DNA from 3 places in the Rhizobium sp. NFACC06-2 genome. Region 3 is predicted to be linked to each of the others. Evidence: riboswitches for the same ligand, from Rfam matches in the RefSeq annotation. Region 3 holds a riboswitch; each other region holds the start of a gene.
The links. A riboswitch is a leader RNA that binds a small molecule or an ion and turns the genes downstream of it on or off. The one in region 3 is predicted to bind thiamine pyrophosphate.
Positions count from the first base shown of each region.

Region 1: it holds a riboswitch for thiamine pyrophosphate, as region 3 does, so the genes downstream of both, thiC (phosphomethylpyrimidine synthase ThiC) here and thiB (thiamine ABC transporter substrate binding subunit) in region 3, are expected to answer to the same signal.
Region 2: it holds a riboswitch for thiamine pyrophosphate, as region 3 does, so the genes downstream of both, F3H58_RS08275 (ABC transporter permease) here and thiB (thiamine ABC transporter substrate binding subunit) in region 3, are expected to answer to the same signal.

Region 1 is NZ_FMVA01000004.1:354,195-359,107, reverse strand. It holds gene thiC (phosphomethylpyrimidine synthase ThiC) at 1-1,315, opposite strand, end outside; TPP riboswitch at 1,410-1,521, opposite strand; gene F3H58_RS10475 (acyl carrier protein) at 1,704-1,955, shown strand; gene F3H58_RS10470 (acyl-CoA dehydrogenase family protein) at 1,955-3,136, shown strand; gene F3H58_RS10465 (amino acid--[acyl-carrier-protein] ligase) at 3,141-4,049, shown strand; gene F3H58_RS10460 (DUF1839 family protein) at 4,056-4,913, shown strand, end outside.
Region 2 is NZ_FMVA01000003.1:302,948-307,860, reverse strand. It holds gene F3H58_RS08285 (alpha-glucosidase) at 1-162, shown strand, start outside; gene F3H58_RS08280 (pilus assembly protein TadG-related protein) at 188-1,477, opposite strand; TPP riboswitch at 1,697-1,799, shown strand; gene F3H58_RS08275 (ABC transporter permease) at 1,924-2,709, shown strand; gene F3H58_RS08270 (ABC transporter substrate-binding protein) at 2,706-3,656, shown strand; gene F3H58_RS08265 (hydroxyethylthiazole kinase) at 3,653-4,393, shown strand; gene thiE (thiamine phosphate synthase) at 4,380-4,913, shown strand, end outside.
Region 3 is NZ_FMVA01000004.1:196,554-201,466, reverse strand. It holds gene thiP (thiamine/thiamine pyrophosphate ABC transporter permease ThiP) at 1-1,481, opposite strand, end outside; gene thiB (thiamine ABC transporter substrate binding subunit) at 1,501-2,514, opposite strand; TPP riboswitch at 2,554-2,664, opposite strand; gene F3H58_RS09745 (VOC family protein) at 2,710-3,102, opposite strand; gene F3H58_RS09740 (ABC-F family ATP-binding cassette domain-containing protein) at 3,201-4,913, opposite strand, start outside.

The sequences.
Region 1 (4,913 bases), 160 kb from region 3:
GCGTATAGAAAGGCGCCTCACCGCAGGTCTTCAACTGCTTGTCCATATTCTCCTTGATCTTGTGCATCGGCACATGGCCGGGGCCTTCGATCATCACCTGGCAATCCTTCGCCCAGGCGATCTGCGTCAGCTCACCGAGCGTCTCCAACTCCGCGAATTGTGCGGCGTCATTGGCGTCGGCAATCGAGCCGGGACGCAAGCCATCGCCCAGCGAGAAGGAGACGTCGTAAACGCGGCAAATGTCGCAAATCTCGTCGAAATGCTCATAGAGGAAGCTTTCCTTGTGGTGATGCAGACACCACTTGGCCATGATCGAGCCGCCGCGCGAGACGATGCCGGTGACGCGGTTGACGGTGAGCGGGATGTAATGCAGCCGCACGCCAGCATGGATGGTGAAATAATCCACACCCTGCTCCGCCTGTTCGATCAGCGTATCGCGGAACACTTCCCAGTTCAGGTCTTCGGCAATGCCGTTGACCTTCTCAAGCGCCTGATAAAGCGGCACCGTGCCGATCGGCACCGGCGAATTGCGGATGATCCATTCGCGGATATTGTGGATGTTGCGACCGGTAGACAGGTCCATGACGGTATCCGCACCCCAGCGGATCGCCCAGACCATTTTCTCCACCTCTTCCGCCATGGAGGAGGTAACGGCGGAATTGCCGATATTGGCATTGATCTTGACGAGAAAATTGCGGCCGATGATCATCGGCTCAAGTTCCGAATGATTGATATTGGCAGGGATGATGGCGCGGCCGGCCGCCACTTCCTGACGCACGAATTCCGCCGTGACGTAGTCAGGGATATGCGCCCCGAAACTCTCGCCGTCACGCACAAGCTTTTCCCTGGCCGCCTCGCGCCCGAGATTTTCGCGGATGGCGATGAATTCCATTTCCGGTGTGATGATGCCGGCCCGCGCATAGGCAAGCTGGGTCACGGCTTTACCGGCCGTGGCTCTGAGCGGCTGGTGGCGCACGGAAAATTCAGGCGTCAGGCGTTCGCCGGTGGCAAAGCCGTTATCCTCCGGCTTGACGTGCCGGCCGTCATAGGCCTCGACATCGCCGCGCGCCACGATCCAGTCATGACGCAGACGCGGCAGACCCTTTTCAATCAAAACGGTATGCGAAGGATCAGTATAGGGACCGGAGGAATCGTAAACCGTCACCGGCGGTTCACCCGCCGTCGGATGAACGGCGATCTCGCGCATCGGCACGCGGATATGGGGATGTAAAATGCCGGCTTTGTGGATTTTGGTAGAGGCGGCATGCGGCCCCGTAGTAACCGACAACGGGATATTCTTGGCAGCGATATTCATCTTGAGGCTCCAAAGTTTGACAGTGGAGACCCAGTTCGAGCCGGAATGATGGAAAATACCGCAGCGCCGACAGCGCAATGCACACGCCAGCCGACCTTCGGTCTTTGCACCGTCCCTACGCCAGTATGAACTGGATCAGGTTCAACGGGTCACTGCGCATGAAAGCAGAATCTCAGCCCCTTGACGGGACACCCCTGGTGAATGGCCACAGCAAAAAACACCGACCGGCATTTGTCAAGGCCGACGATCCATGCTTGGCAAAGGTGCGGGAATGGCGCATGCTGCCGTTAGTTGTAATTAACCTAACGGTTTAGGCGAATATTATCGTTTGCAACGTAACGATAAGCACAAACCATCCTGATGTGAAATTCATGGGAGATACGTCGGAATGAACGCGACTATTCGTGAAATACTGGCCAAATTCGGCCAGCTTCCAACCCCTGTCGATACGATTGCAGATGAAGCCGATCTTTATGCGGCGGGCCTTTCTTCCTTTGCATCGGTGCAATTGATGCTCGGCATCGAAGAAGCATTCGATATCGAATTCCCCGACAATCTGCTGAACCGCAAGTCCTTTGCGAGCATCAAGGCCATTGAAGACACCGTTAAGCTCATTCTGGATGGTAAAGAGGCAGCCTGATGAACGTCACCGTAGCGCCGCAGGATGAAACGCTGTCCGCGCGCGCGGGCCGTGTCGCGGCAATTGCCGCCAAACACGCGGATGAGGTGGATGTCACCGGCCGCTTTCCGCAGGAAGCCGTTGATGCGCTGCGACAGGAACGCCTGCTCGGCATCCAGGTCCCCTCTTCGCTAGGCGGCGAAAGCGCTTCCTTACAGGAAATCGCCGATATCTGCGCCCGGCTCGGCCAGGCCTGTTCAGCAACCGCGATGATTTTCGCCATGCACCATATCAAGGCATCCAGCCTGGTGGAACACGGCGAGACGAGCGCATGGCATGCCGGCTTCATGAGCCGCATCGCCAGCGAACAGCTTCTGCTCGGCTCCGCCACCACCGAAGGCGGCATTGGCGGCAATCTGCGCAACTCCATCTGTGCAATCGAAGTCGAAGGCGATTTCTGCCGGCTGGAAAAGGACGCCACCGTCATTTCCTATGGCAGCAATGCCGATGCGATCCTCATCACCTCGCGTGCCCACAAGGATGCCGCGCCCGCCGATCAGGTGATGACGGTCTTTCTGAAAAACCAGTACACGCTCGAAAAGACCCATGTGTGGGATACGCTTGGCATGCGCGGCACCTGTTCGGATGGCTTCCTGTTTCGTGGCGAAGCACCGGCGGCGCAGATATTCCCGAAGCCTTTCGCGGAAATCGCCGCACAATCCATGCTGGCAAGCTCGCATCTTCTCTGGAGCGCCGTCTGGTATGGCATCGCCTCGGATGCGGTGTTGCGCGCCCAGTCATTCGTCAGGGCCGCGGCGCGGAAATCGCCCGGCACCGCCCCTCCGGGCGCGATCCGCCTTGCCGAGGTTTCCACCAAGCTGCAGGTCGTCAAATCCAACATCATCGCCGGCATCAAGGCTTACGAAGACACCAAGAGCGACCCGGAAAAGCTGATGTCCATGGCCTTTGCCGTCGCCATGAACAATGTGAAGATCTGCTCTTCGGAGACCATTCTGGAGATCATCGATCACGCCATGCTGGTCTGCGGCATCATGGGTTACAAGAATGGCACGCCCTATAGCCTGGGCCGACACCTGCGCGACGCACACTCTGCCCGGCTGATGATTTCCAACGACCGCATTCTCGGCAATTCCGCCAATCTCCTGCTGGTTCACAAGCAGGACACCAGCCTCTTGGGATAAGACCATGGACATGCAAACATCGTTTCTCGATCGACTGTTCGAAGAAGGCCTGCTGATTGAAACCGGTGTGGACGGTCTTTATGGACGCAGCGGCCAGTTCGAGGATGTCATTGCCGCCTTCGAGCGGCTGATCGACCGCACGGGCGGCGCTGACGGCGCCGAAGCGATCCGCTTTCCGCCCGGCATCAACCGCGCCTATTTTGAAAAGAGCGGTTATATGAAGAGCTTCCCACAGCTCGCCGGCACGGTCCATTCCTTCTGCGGCTGTGAGCTCGACCATGTCAGCCTGCTGAAAACCATGGACGAGGGCGGCGACTGGACCAAGGACCAGAAAGCCACCGACATCGTGCTGACGCCGGCAGCCTGCTATCCGCTTTATCCGACGATTGCCAAGCGCGGCGCGTTACCTGCCGGCGGCGGTCTCTATGACATCCAGTCCTATTGTTTCCGCCATGAACCCTCCAAGGACCCGGCCCGCCAGCAGCTTTTCCGCATGCGCGAATATGTCTGCATGGGCACCGAGTCCAATGTCACCGAATTCCGCCAGACCTGGATGGATCGCGGCGTGGAGATGATGAAGGCGGTCGGGCTCGACGTCACCATCGATATCGCCAATGATCCTTTCTTCGGCCGTGCCGGCAAGATGCTGGCCAACAACCAGCGCGACCAGAACCTCAAATTCGAGCTCCTGATCCCGGTCACGTCGGCGACCAGCCCGACGGCCTGCATGAGCTTCAACTACCATCAGGATGCCTTCGGTCAGAAATGGGGCCTGAACCTCGAAAATGGCGATGTCGCCCACACCGCCTGCGTCGGTTTCGGGCTGGAGCGCATCGCGCTCGCACTGTTTGCGCATCACGGCCTGGACGTGAAGGCATGGCCTGCACCTGTCCGGGAAACGCTCTGGGGCTGATCATTCATGCGGCAGATTTTTCCCGGCCTCGATCCCAAAAACTATGTGCAGCATCCGCTCCATTCCTCCGAGAGAATGTGGCCGGAGACCAATTGCTACATCGATTTATGGATCGAGGTGCTGGCCTCGAAAGGTCTGCCGCCGGAAGCCATGTTCGGTTTCACCGTGACGCAGGATTTCGAAGGCGACCAGTTCACCTTCTTCAAGGTGCCGCTGGAAGACCTCGAGGCGCTTTATGGCGTTCGCGCCACCGAACTTGCGATCTTCGACCAGGTGGAAGACCACATCGCGACGCAGCTGGAACGCGGCCGCATCTGCCTGATCGAGATGGACAGCTTCTATATGCCCGATACCCATGGGGTCGGCTACCGGAAGGAACACGGCAAGACCACCATCGCCATCAACAGGCTCGATCGCGAAAAACGGGAACTGGACTATTTCCACAATGCCGGCTTTTTCCATCTCTCCGGCGAGGACTTTGACGGGCTCTTCCAGCACCATCTGGCCGAGACCGACCCGCCCTTTCTGCCCTATACCGAATTTGCAAAATTCGCAGACGGCAATCCTTCACCGGCGCATATTCGCAAGACAGCCGAACGGCTCCTGAATTTTCATTTTTCGAGGCGGCCCTCAGCCAACCCGGTCCGGGCCTTTGCAAAAGTGTTTCCGGCTCAGGTGGAAAAAGTTGCCGACCGGCCCTTCGGTTTTTTCCACAAATATGCCTTCAACACGCTGCGCCAACTCGGTGCCAACTTCGAATTGTTGGCAAGCCATCTCGAGTGGCTGGACGCCGATGGTTTTTCTGAGGCCAGAGGCCACGCGCTCAAGATTTCCGAGGTCGCCAAGACGGTTCAGTTCCAGCTC
Region 2 (4,913 bases), on a different contig from region 3:
TATCTTCCGGGCGACGGCGAATGGGTGCACCTGTGGAGCGGCGTGCACTCTCCCGGCGGACAGGACGTCACCGTCGAAGCGCCGCTCGGCGAGCCGGCGGTGTTCTATCGTGCAGATAGCTGCCATCGGCCGCTGTTTGAAGAGCTTCGTACCATCGGCTGAAAGATGGCCGAGATCGTCCCTGCCATCACCCCGTCAGGCGGGGTGATGTGATGGCCTTTTTGAAAAGGGCGGTCATTGCATCGCTGATGCCCTGCGATGGGCTGACCTCGAAGAACAGGCCCGGCGAAGCGCATTGCTGCATGCGTGCACCGATTTCCGGCTGAAAGGGCGCGATCCAGCTATTGTACCAGTCATTGGTCGGCAGCGGCAGATAGGTGGTATAAAGCACGGCGATGCGAAAACCCTTTTCCTTCAGCTTCGTGCAATATTTGATATCGATCGGTTCCTGGCAGCGGCCGCTGGTCGTTTTTTTGGTGCAGGCGGATGGCTTGTAGCTATCGCCGACGCCGTCTGACACGAAGAAGACGATCTTTTCGGGGCTGGCTGAACTTGCACCAGTGCCCGAACTGCCGATCCTGTCGCCAATCTGGGTCAGTGCCCGGTCAAAATCGGTCTGCTGGTCGTTGTTGAACCCCTGCTTGGGGATCGACATCAGGTCGACTTCAGCGGCTTTCTTCTTCGCGGTCGCCAGATCCGAGGTCAAGGGAACGACTTCGAGCAGCTTCGTATCTTCCGCTTTCTCTCCGAAGGAGTAAACCGCCATACGATATTGATTGCTGCTTTTGCGCATGGACTTCGCCGTATCCATCAGGCTTGCCGTGGCCTGCGCCACCACATTGATGCGCGTCGTGACCCCGAGGCTTTTGGCTTTGTAGTAATAGCTATTTGTATCGACCACCCCGTTTTTCACGATGTGACAGGCGAAAGCGCATTTGTCGCTTGTATTGGCTACCATGGTGGCAACGTCGGTTGGCGTCGCGCCGACACCCATCGAGGGGGTGTTATCCAGAAGGACATAGAAGTCGCTGAATGTTTCCGTCTCGTATTTTGCCGTCGCCTTGCCCGAAATGGTGATCAGATCCTCTCCGAGTATCCGTGAAAGCGTGGTGCCGACGGATGCCGTGAAATTGACCGAGGATTCGATGGCATTACCGTGCTTGATCACCGACACGTCAAGAGACAGGAGCTTGTAGTCGGGATTGGCCCGCTCGTTGCTTTCAAAGAATGCGGAGGCTTCATCAGTGCCAAGCGAAATGACACCGTCGCCCGACATTTCCTTTGCCTTGTGAACGCTCGACGACGTATCGGCAACCACCGCAAGCGCCGCGGCATCCGCCGCCATCTGCAGGTCCGATTTGACGGCCATGCCACGCGTTATATCAAGGGCCACGCCGGCGGCCCCAATCAGCGGCACCATCAATAGGGCGCTGAGAATGCCGAAATTTCCCGATTTATCCTGCCAGATGTTCTTCAAATTCGCCCCCGGAACTTTTCCCCGGAGCGAAAGTTAGCCGAACAATATTGAAAGGCAGTTTCAAGAGATAACTAATTTTCGATAAATCTAATTTCCTTAATAACTAATACGCCAATGGGAGATGCGCACCAGCGCGAGGCCGTTCAGGCATTCACGATCACGCCTGACGACGGATCGGCGGCGGGACGTTGACATTTATGAAACTTGACCTACAAAACAAACTCTTCCGAGGGGAGCACCGAACGGTGCTGAGATGGCGATGAGCCGGACCCTTGAACCTGATCCGGGTCATGCCGGCGTAGGAACGGAACTGCCGCGCCAGGAGGCGCTGCCCTTTCTCTTCTCCGCTTTGCCTGATCTCCGAGATTGTCACATCTGGAGACGAATGATGATGCTGAACCCTTCCGCCCTTCGCACACGGTGCGTCTGCGTCTGAGGTCCGGCTGATGCGTGCCACCCATGCGCTAAACGGTGTCGGTCTTCTGCTGGTTTTCTGGCAGGCGGGAACGTGGCTGTTTTCACCGCCCCGCTACATCCTGCCATCGCCCGCCTATGTTGTCGGCGCTTTCTGGCGCCAGCCTGGCTTCCTGTTCGGGCAGGCGCTGATAACGCTCGGTGAAATGGCGCTGGGGCTTGCGGCGGGCATCACCGCCGGCATTCTCGTCGCTTTCACGATTGCCGCCATCCCGCGCCTCGGCCGCCTCGTCTGGCCCATGGTTCTGGTGTTGCAGGCCTTTCCGGTCTTCGTGCTCGCCCCCATCCTCGTCCTCTGGTTCGGTTTCGGCATGGCTTCGAAAGTGGTCATGACGACGATCATCATCTTCTTCCCTGTGACCTCCGCTTTCACTGACGGGCTCAACCGCACCGATCGCGCCATCCTCGACGCCGCCTCGCTGACGGAGGCGAGCCACTGGCAGATCCTCACCCGGTTGCGTGTGCCGCTGGCGCTGCCCTCGCTCATTTCCGGTCTCAGGGTTGCCGCGCCGCTCGCCCCGCTCGGCGCCGTCATCGGCGAATGGGTGGGCGCATCGGCCGGGCTTGGGTTCGTGATGATCCAGTCCAATGCCCGCATGCAGACCGACATCATGTTCGCCGCCATGGCCATTCTCGCCATCATTGCGGTGCTACTGCGGCTCATTGTCGACCGGGTGACCGCCAATCTGACCCCCTGGGCCAAGGAAACAGAACACACCATTCCTTTCAGATCTTTACGGAGACTTTCGGTACCATGAGACGAACTCTTCTTTCCCTCGTCGTCGCGGCGGCAAGCGTACTTTCACCTATGCAATCGCATGCGGCAGACAAGCTGACCGTGTTGCTCGAATGGTTCGTGAACCCCGATCATGCGCCGATGGTGATCGCCAAGGAACGCGGCCTGTTTGCCGATGCGGGGCTAGAGGTGGAACTGGTTCCGCCCGCAGACCCCTCCGCCGTGCCGCGTCTCGTCTCGGCCAAACAGGCCGATATAGGCGTGCACTACCAACCGAACCTCTATCTCGATCACGATGCCGGCCTGCCGCTCGTGCGTTTCGGCACGCTGGTCGAAACCCCGCTCAACACCGTCACCGTTCTGGCCGATGGCCCGATCAAGAGCCTGAAAGACCTGAAGGGCAAGAAGGTCGGCTTTTCCGTTTCCGGCTTCGAGGATGCCATGCTGAAGCGCATGCTGGAAAAGGACGGTCTGACGAAGGACGATGTCGAACTCATCAACGTCAACTTCTCGCTCTCGCCGTCGCTGATCGCCGGCAAGGTGGATGCCACGCTTGGCGGCTTCCGCAATTTCGAACTGACGCAGATGAAGCTCGAGGGACATGAAGGCCGCTCCTTCTTCCCGGAGGAACACGGCGTGCCGGCCTATGACGAGCTGATCTTCGTCACGCACCGCGATCTCGCAAAAGACAACCGCCTGCCGCGTTTCCTCTCCGCCGTTGAACAGGCCGCGATCTTTATCACCAACCATCCGCAGGAATCCTGGCAGCTTTTCATCAAGGCCTATCCGAACCTTGACGATGCGCTGAACAAGCAGGCCTTCTTCGACACGCTGCCGCGCTTCGCCAAACGCCCGGCCGCGCTCGACCGCGCGCGCTATGCCCGTTTCGGCGCTTTCATGCAGGAGATGCAGCTGATCAAGCAGGCGCCGGCGGCGGACGACATCGCCGTGGAGCTGCAACAGCCATGACCATGACTTTTCCGACAGCGGCAAAGGCCGCCGAGATTCTGGAGCGCGTGCGGCAGACGCGCCCGCGCGTGCATTGCCTGATGAACACCGTGGTGCAGAAATTCACCGCAGACGGCATCACCGTGGTCGGCGGCATCCCCTCCATGACCACCTCGCTCGAGGAAATCGAGAGCTTCGTCACCAAGGCGGATGCGCTGACCGTCAATCTCGGCACACTGGATGCCGAGAGGCGCAAGGTCATCCGGCTGGCGATCGAAATCGCCAATGCATCCGGCAAGCCATGGATCGTCGACCCCGTGCATTGCGATTATTCGCCGTCACGGCTGGAATTCACGCGCGAACTCATCGCCCTTTCCCCCACCATCGTGCGCGGCAATCGCGCCGAAATGAGCCTGATCGGCGATGTGCCGGATGCTGTCCGGATTGAGACCGGGCCGGTCGATCATCTGCGCGACGCCACCCGCAGCATCAGTATCGTCAACGGTCATCCGTGGATGGCAAAGGTGACGGGAACGGGGTGCCTTTCGGGCGGCGTCATCGCCGCCTTCATGGCTGTCGAAAAAGACGCGTTGACGGCGGCGGCCTCCGCCCTTGCCGTCACTGGCGTTTCCGCCGCACTCGCAGCCAAGCACGCCAGAGGCCCGGGCAGCTTCGAACCGGCGTTTCTAGATGTGCTTTCCGAAATTTCCGATGAGGACATCACAAATCACGCAAGGATAGAGCATGAACAAGGTTGATTACCGCCTCAACGCGCTGGTCGATGCGAGCCTTGGCGATGTCGCGCCGCTGCCGGAGCTTGCTCTGGCCGCCGCACTCAACGGCGCGACCATTCTGCAATATCGCGACAAGCACGGCTCGACGCGCGAGATGATCGAAAACGCCCGCGCCATTCACGAGGCTATCGCCGGCACAGGCGTGCCGCTTGTCATCAACGATCGGGTGGATGTAGCCCTCGCCTCGGGCGCGGACGGGGTGCATCTCGGCGCCGACGACATGGACGCTAAAACCGCAAGGCGTATTCTCGGCGAAAAGGCGATCATCGGCCTCACCGTCAAGAACCGCCCCGATGCCGAACGGGCAGCCTCGATGCCCGTCGACTACGCCTGCATCGGCGGCGTGTTCGAAACCGTTTCCAAGGTCAATCCGGACAAGCCCGTCGGTATCGACGGTTTTACCACGCTGCGCGCCCTGCTGAAGGAGTGGAAACCGGATATGCCCGTCGGCGCTATCGCCGGCATCGATCTTGCCCGCGTGCCA
Region 3 (4,913 bases):
GTGACGAAACTTTCCGATCCGAACAGGGCAACCGCACCTAAATCGCCGAGAGACAGGGCCATGGCGAAGGAAAACGCCATGGCCAGCGGTCGCCACAGAACCGGAAGATCGGCGAACCGCAGCCGCGCCAGACCCTGAAGCCCGAGACTGGCGGAAAGTCGGCCGGTGCGCAAGAAATGACTGGTGCAGGCCGGCTCCAGCACCCGCATGGCAAGCGGCAAAGCCATCAGCATATTGATCAGCGCCACGAGGACCGGCGCATAGAAGCTGGCATCGCCGAAAACCCGCAATAACAGGAACCATCCGCTTCCCAATACGACTGGGGGCACCAAAAGCACCAGCGAAGACCCTGCCCCCAGCATGGCGGAGAGGAAGCGCAGGGGTTGCCCCGCCTGCCGTCTGGAGCCTATCGCCTGGCGTGCGCCGATGATAGCCATGCAGCAAAGCACGACAAGGGCTGCGGATAGTGCGGCGATTGCAAGACTGGTCGCCGCCGCGCGCAGGAAAATCGGCGCGGACAGAAGGCGTAGCAGATCGGCCCTCAAACCTGAGACTGCTATGGCGACAAGCGGCAGGCCGATCAGCAGAACAGCGAACACGATTGCCGCGCCATCCCAGAGGCGGGCACCGATTCCCTTTCCGTCGAAACGGCGAAGGGAACGGCCAAGCGAGGGAATTTCCGCTTCGGGCGACGGCAAAAAGGCAAGAAGGCCGAGCAGAATTGCGGTGAGGGCAATCTGCAAAACCGAAAGCGCAATCGCCCGCTGCGGATCGAAATCGAACCGCAGCGCCTGATAGATCGCCACCTCCAGCGTCGTTGCTGCCGGCCCGCCGCCCAACAGAAGAACGAGCGTGAAGCTGGTGGCGCACAGCATGAAGACAAGCCCGGCAATGCCGGGAACGAGACGCGCGACCGCCGGCCATTCGATAAAACGGAAAATCGAAATCGGCCCCATGCCGAGGCTCGCCGCCATGCGCCAATATTCGCCCGGAATGCGCTCCAGCCCGGCCAGCATCAGCCGCACCGAAAGCGGCAGATTGAAAAACACATGGGCAATAAGAATGCCAGACAGGCCGTAAATGCTGAGAGGTTCATCCGCCCCGGCAAAAACGAGTGCCGAATTCAAAACGCCCTGCCTGCCCCAGATGGTTATGATACCGAAGGCGCCAACGATGACAGGCAGACCCATCGGTACCGCCATCAGCCTGATGATCCAGATCCTTCCCGGAAACTCGCGCCGACGACAAAGCGCCAGCGCCACCGGCAGGCCGAGAACAATGGAAAGAAGGGTGGAAAGCGTTGCCTGATAAAGCGTGAAACGCAGAATGCGCAGCGTATAGGCATCCATGATGCCGGCAGCGGACGCGCCGGCATCAAAGGACAGGAGAGCCGCAGCCGCGAGCGCCATGAACAGGAAAACGGCGGCAAAAGCCGCCGTTCCGAAAATGATCGACCGCCGGTAATCGCGACGCAGCATCATGCGCGGGTGTGCCTCTTCCTCAATTCATGCTCATGGCGGCAAGCCATTCATCGATCCATGCCTTGCGGTTCTTCGCCACCTCTTCCGGATCCATCAGAAAAGTCTTCTGCGGCACCACGAGTTTCGAAAACGCCTCCGGCAAGGGCTTCGAGGTTGCCGCAACCGGCATCATCCAGTTATTTTCCGGAATGGCATCCTGAAAACCGGATGTCAGCGTGAAAGCCAGGAACTGCTTTGCCAGTTCCTTGTGCGGCGCGTTTTTGAGGAGACCGGAAACCTCGATCTGGATGTAATGTCCTTCGGAAAAGGCGGCGGCCTGATAACGATCCGTTTTTTCAGCGACCATGTGATAGGCGGGCGAGGTGGTGTAGGAGAGCACCATCGGCACCTCACCCTTGGTGAAGAGGCCATAGGATTCCGACCAGCCCGGCGTAACGGTGAGAATGCGCTTCCTGAGCTTTTCCCAGGCCTCCGGGGCCTTATCGCCGTAAACCGATTTCACCCATAGCAGAAGGCCAAGCCCCGGCGTGGAGGTGCGCGGATCCTGAATGACGACTTTCTGCGAGGGGTCGCCTTCCACGAGGTCTTTCAGGCTCGTCGGCGGGCTTTTCACCGTCTGCGTATCATAGATGACAGCGAAATGGCCGTAATCATAGGGAATGAAAACATCGTCCGTGTAGCCGCCCGGCACTTTGGCCGCCGATGCATCGATGCCGCTGACATCGAATAGACCGGTCTGTTTTGCTTCCGCGACAAGATTGGTGTCGAGGCCAAGCACGACATCCGCCTTGGACCCCGCCCCTTCAAGCTTCAGACGATTGAGCAGCGCCACGCCATCGGCCACGCCGACGAAATTGACCGTGCAGTTGCAAACCTTCTCGAAGGCCTCCTTCACCTTGGGACCGGGACCCCATTCGGAAACGAAGCTTTCATAGGTGTAGACGGTCAGTTCCTGTCTATCCTGTGCGACGGCAAGACCGGGCAGAAACAGCGAGGCGGCAAAGAGAGAATTCAGGAAAAGACGACGGCGCACGGGTATCTCCTCAAAAAAACGATCGGGAAATAGCCGCCTGCGTTAAAGCCGTCTAATCCCTCCGCCGGTATGAACCGGATCAGGTTCTTCGGGTTGGCAAGCCTCTCAGCCTTTTGCACCCAAGCGCAAAAGACACCCCGTTAGATCAAGATGATGGTGTAGTCCCGCCGTCCCTTATTGGCAAGATGGCCGAGGTCAGCCCTGTTCCGTCATATGCACCAGTTCCCAGACGTGCCCGTCGGGATCCTGAAAGCTGCCGGCATACATGAAGCCATGGTCCTGAACAGGCTTCCAGCCGCTGCCGCCGGAAGCAAGCGCCGTGGCGATCATCCGGTCGATTTCCTCCCTGCTTCCGGCGGAAAGACAGGTCAGAACCTCGGTGGTTCGGGTCGCGTCGGCAATGTCGCCGTTGATGAAATCGCGGAAACGTCCCTCCTGGAGAAGCATCACGAAGATATTCTCTTCCACGATCATGCAGAGCGTGCGGTCATCCGAATATTCCGGGTTGAAGCTGAAACCGAGAGCAGTGAAGAAGTTCCTTGATGTCTCGATATTCTTGACCGGCAGATTGACGAAAATCATGCGCATTTTCACAACTCCTCCAAACGAACGCCGGCATAGAACGGCAATTCTGCCTTTCTGTCAAAGGCCGAAGGAGGACCGGTCAAACGGGGAACTGATTGCCTTCAGCCCTCCAGTTCCTCGCGCAGCATTTCCAGTTCCAGCCATTCTTCTTCCATGGCCTCCAGCTTGTCGCGCAGCTTCGACATTTCCTGCGCGAGTGTGTTGAAGGCCGCCGGGTCCTTTGTGAAAAGCTCCGGATCGGCCATGCGCTGCTCGCGTTTTGCGATTTCGCTTTGCGCCTTTTCCATCTCCTTCGGAAGATTTTCGAGCGCGAATTTCTGCTTGAAGGAAAGCTTGCCCTTGGCCTTTGAAGGATCCTGCGATGCAGAGGCCGAAGGTGCGGCCTTCGCCTTTTCCTGTTTCTCAGCCTTGCGTTTTTCTTCGGCCGCACCCTTGCGCTGCGCCATCATGTCCGAATAGCCACCGGCATATTCGATCCATCGTCCGTCCGGCTGATCCGGATTGACGGGCGCGATGGTGGAGGTGACGGTGCGGTCGAGGAAATCGCGGTCGTGGCTGACGAGGATAACAGTGCCGGAAAAGCCCGCAACGATTTCCTGCAGCAGATCGAGCGTTTCGATATCCAGATCGTTGGTCGGCTCGTCGAGGATCAGAAGATTGGTCGGCCGCGCCAGAATGCGTGCCAGAATAAGGCGCGCGCGCTCGCCGCCGGAAAGGTTACGGATCGGCGTGCGAGCCTGTTCCGGCTGGAACAGAAAGTCTTTCATGTAGCCCGTCACATGCTTCAATTCGCCGTTGACCAGCAGATTTTCGCCGCGGCCATCGGTCAGATAATGCGCGAGCGTATCGTTGGGATTGAGATCCTCGCGTTTCTGGTCGAGCGTCGCGATTTCCAGATTGGTGCCGAGCTTCACCGTGCCGCTATCGGGCTCCAGCTGGCCGGTGAGCATCTTCAGAAGCGTGGTTTTACCGGCTCCATTCGGGCCGACGAAGCCGATGCAATCGCCGCGATGGACGCGCAGCGAAAACGGCGCGACGATCACGCGCTCGCCGTAAGCCTTGGTGATGGCCTCGGCCTCGATGACCAGCTTGCCGGATTCACGTCCTTCGGTAACGGTCGCCTGCACCGTGCCCTGAGGTCCCTTGTGGCCGCGATATTCCGCACGCATGGCCTGAAGCTCGCCGACGCGGCGCATGTTGCGCTTGCGCCTTGCGGTCACGCCATAACGCATCCAGTGCTCTTCGCGCTCGATGGCCTTACCGAGCTTGTGCTGCTCCAACTCTTCTTCTTCCAGCACCTTGTCGCGCCATTCCTCGAAATGGGCAAAACCGCGATTGAGACGGCGCGACTGGCCACGATCCAGCCAGACGGTCGAGGTTGAGACCTTTTCGAGAAAACGCCGGTCATGGGAAATCAGCACCAGCGCGCTGCGCGTCTGCTGCAGCTCGCTTTCAAGCCATTCGATGGTGGGCAAATCGAGATGGTTGGTCGGTTCGTCCAGCATCAGAATATCGGGTTCCGGCGCCATGACGCGGGCAAGGGCGGCACGTCGCGCTTCACCGCCGGAAAGGCTCGCCGGATGTTCCTGCCCGGTGAGACCGAGATGCTCCAGAAGATAGGTGACGCGATAGGGATCGTCACCGGGTCCGAGCCCCGCTTCGGCATAGGCCTGAACCGTGTCGTAACCGGCAAAATCCGGGGCCTGCTCCAGATAACGGATGGTGGCGGCCGGATGCCGGAAAACCTCGCCCGACTGTGCCTCGACCAGACCCGCGGCGATCTTCATCAGGGTGGACTTGCCGGACCCGTTGCG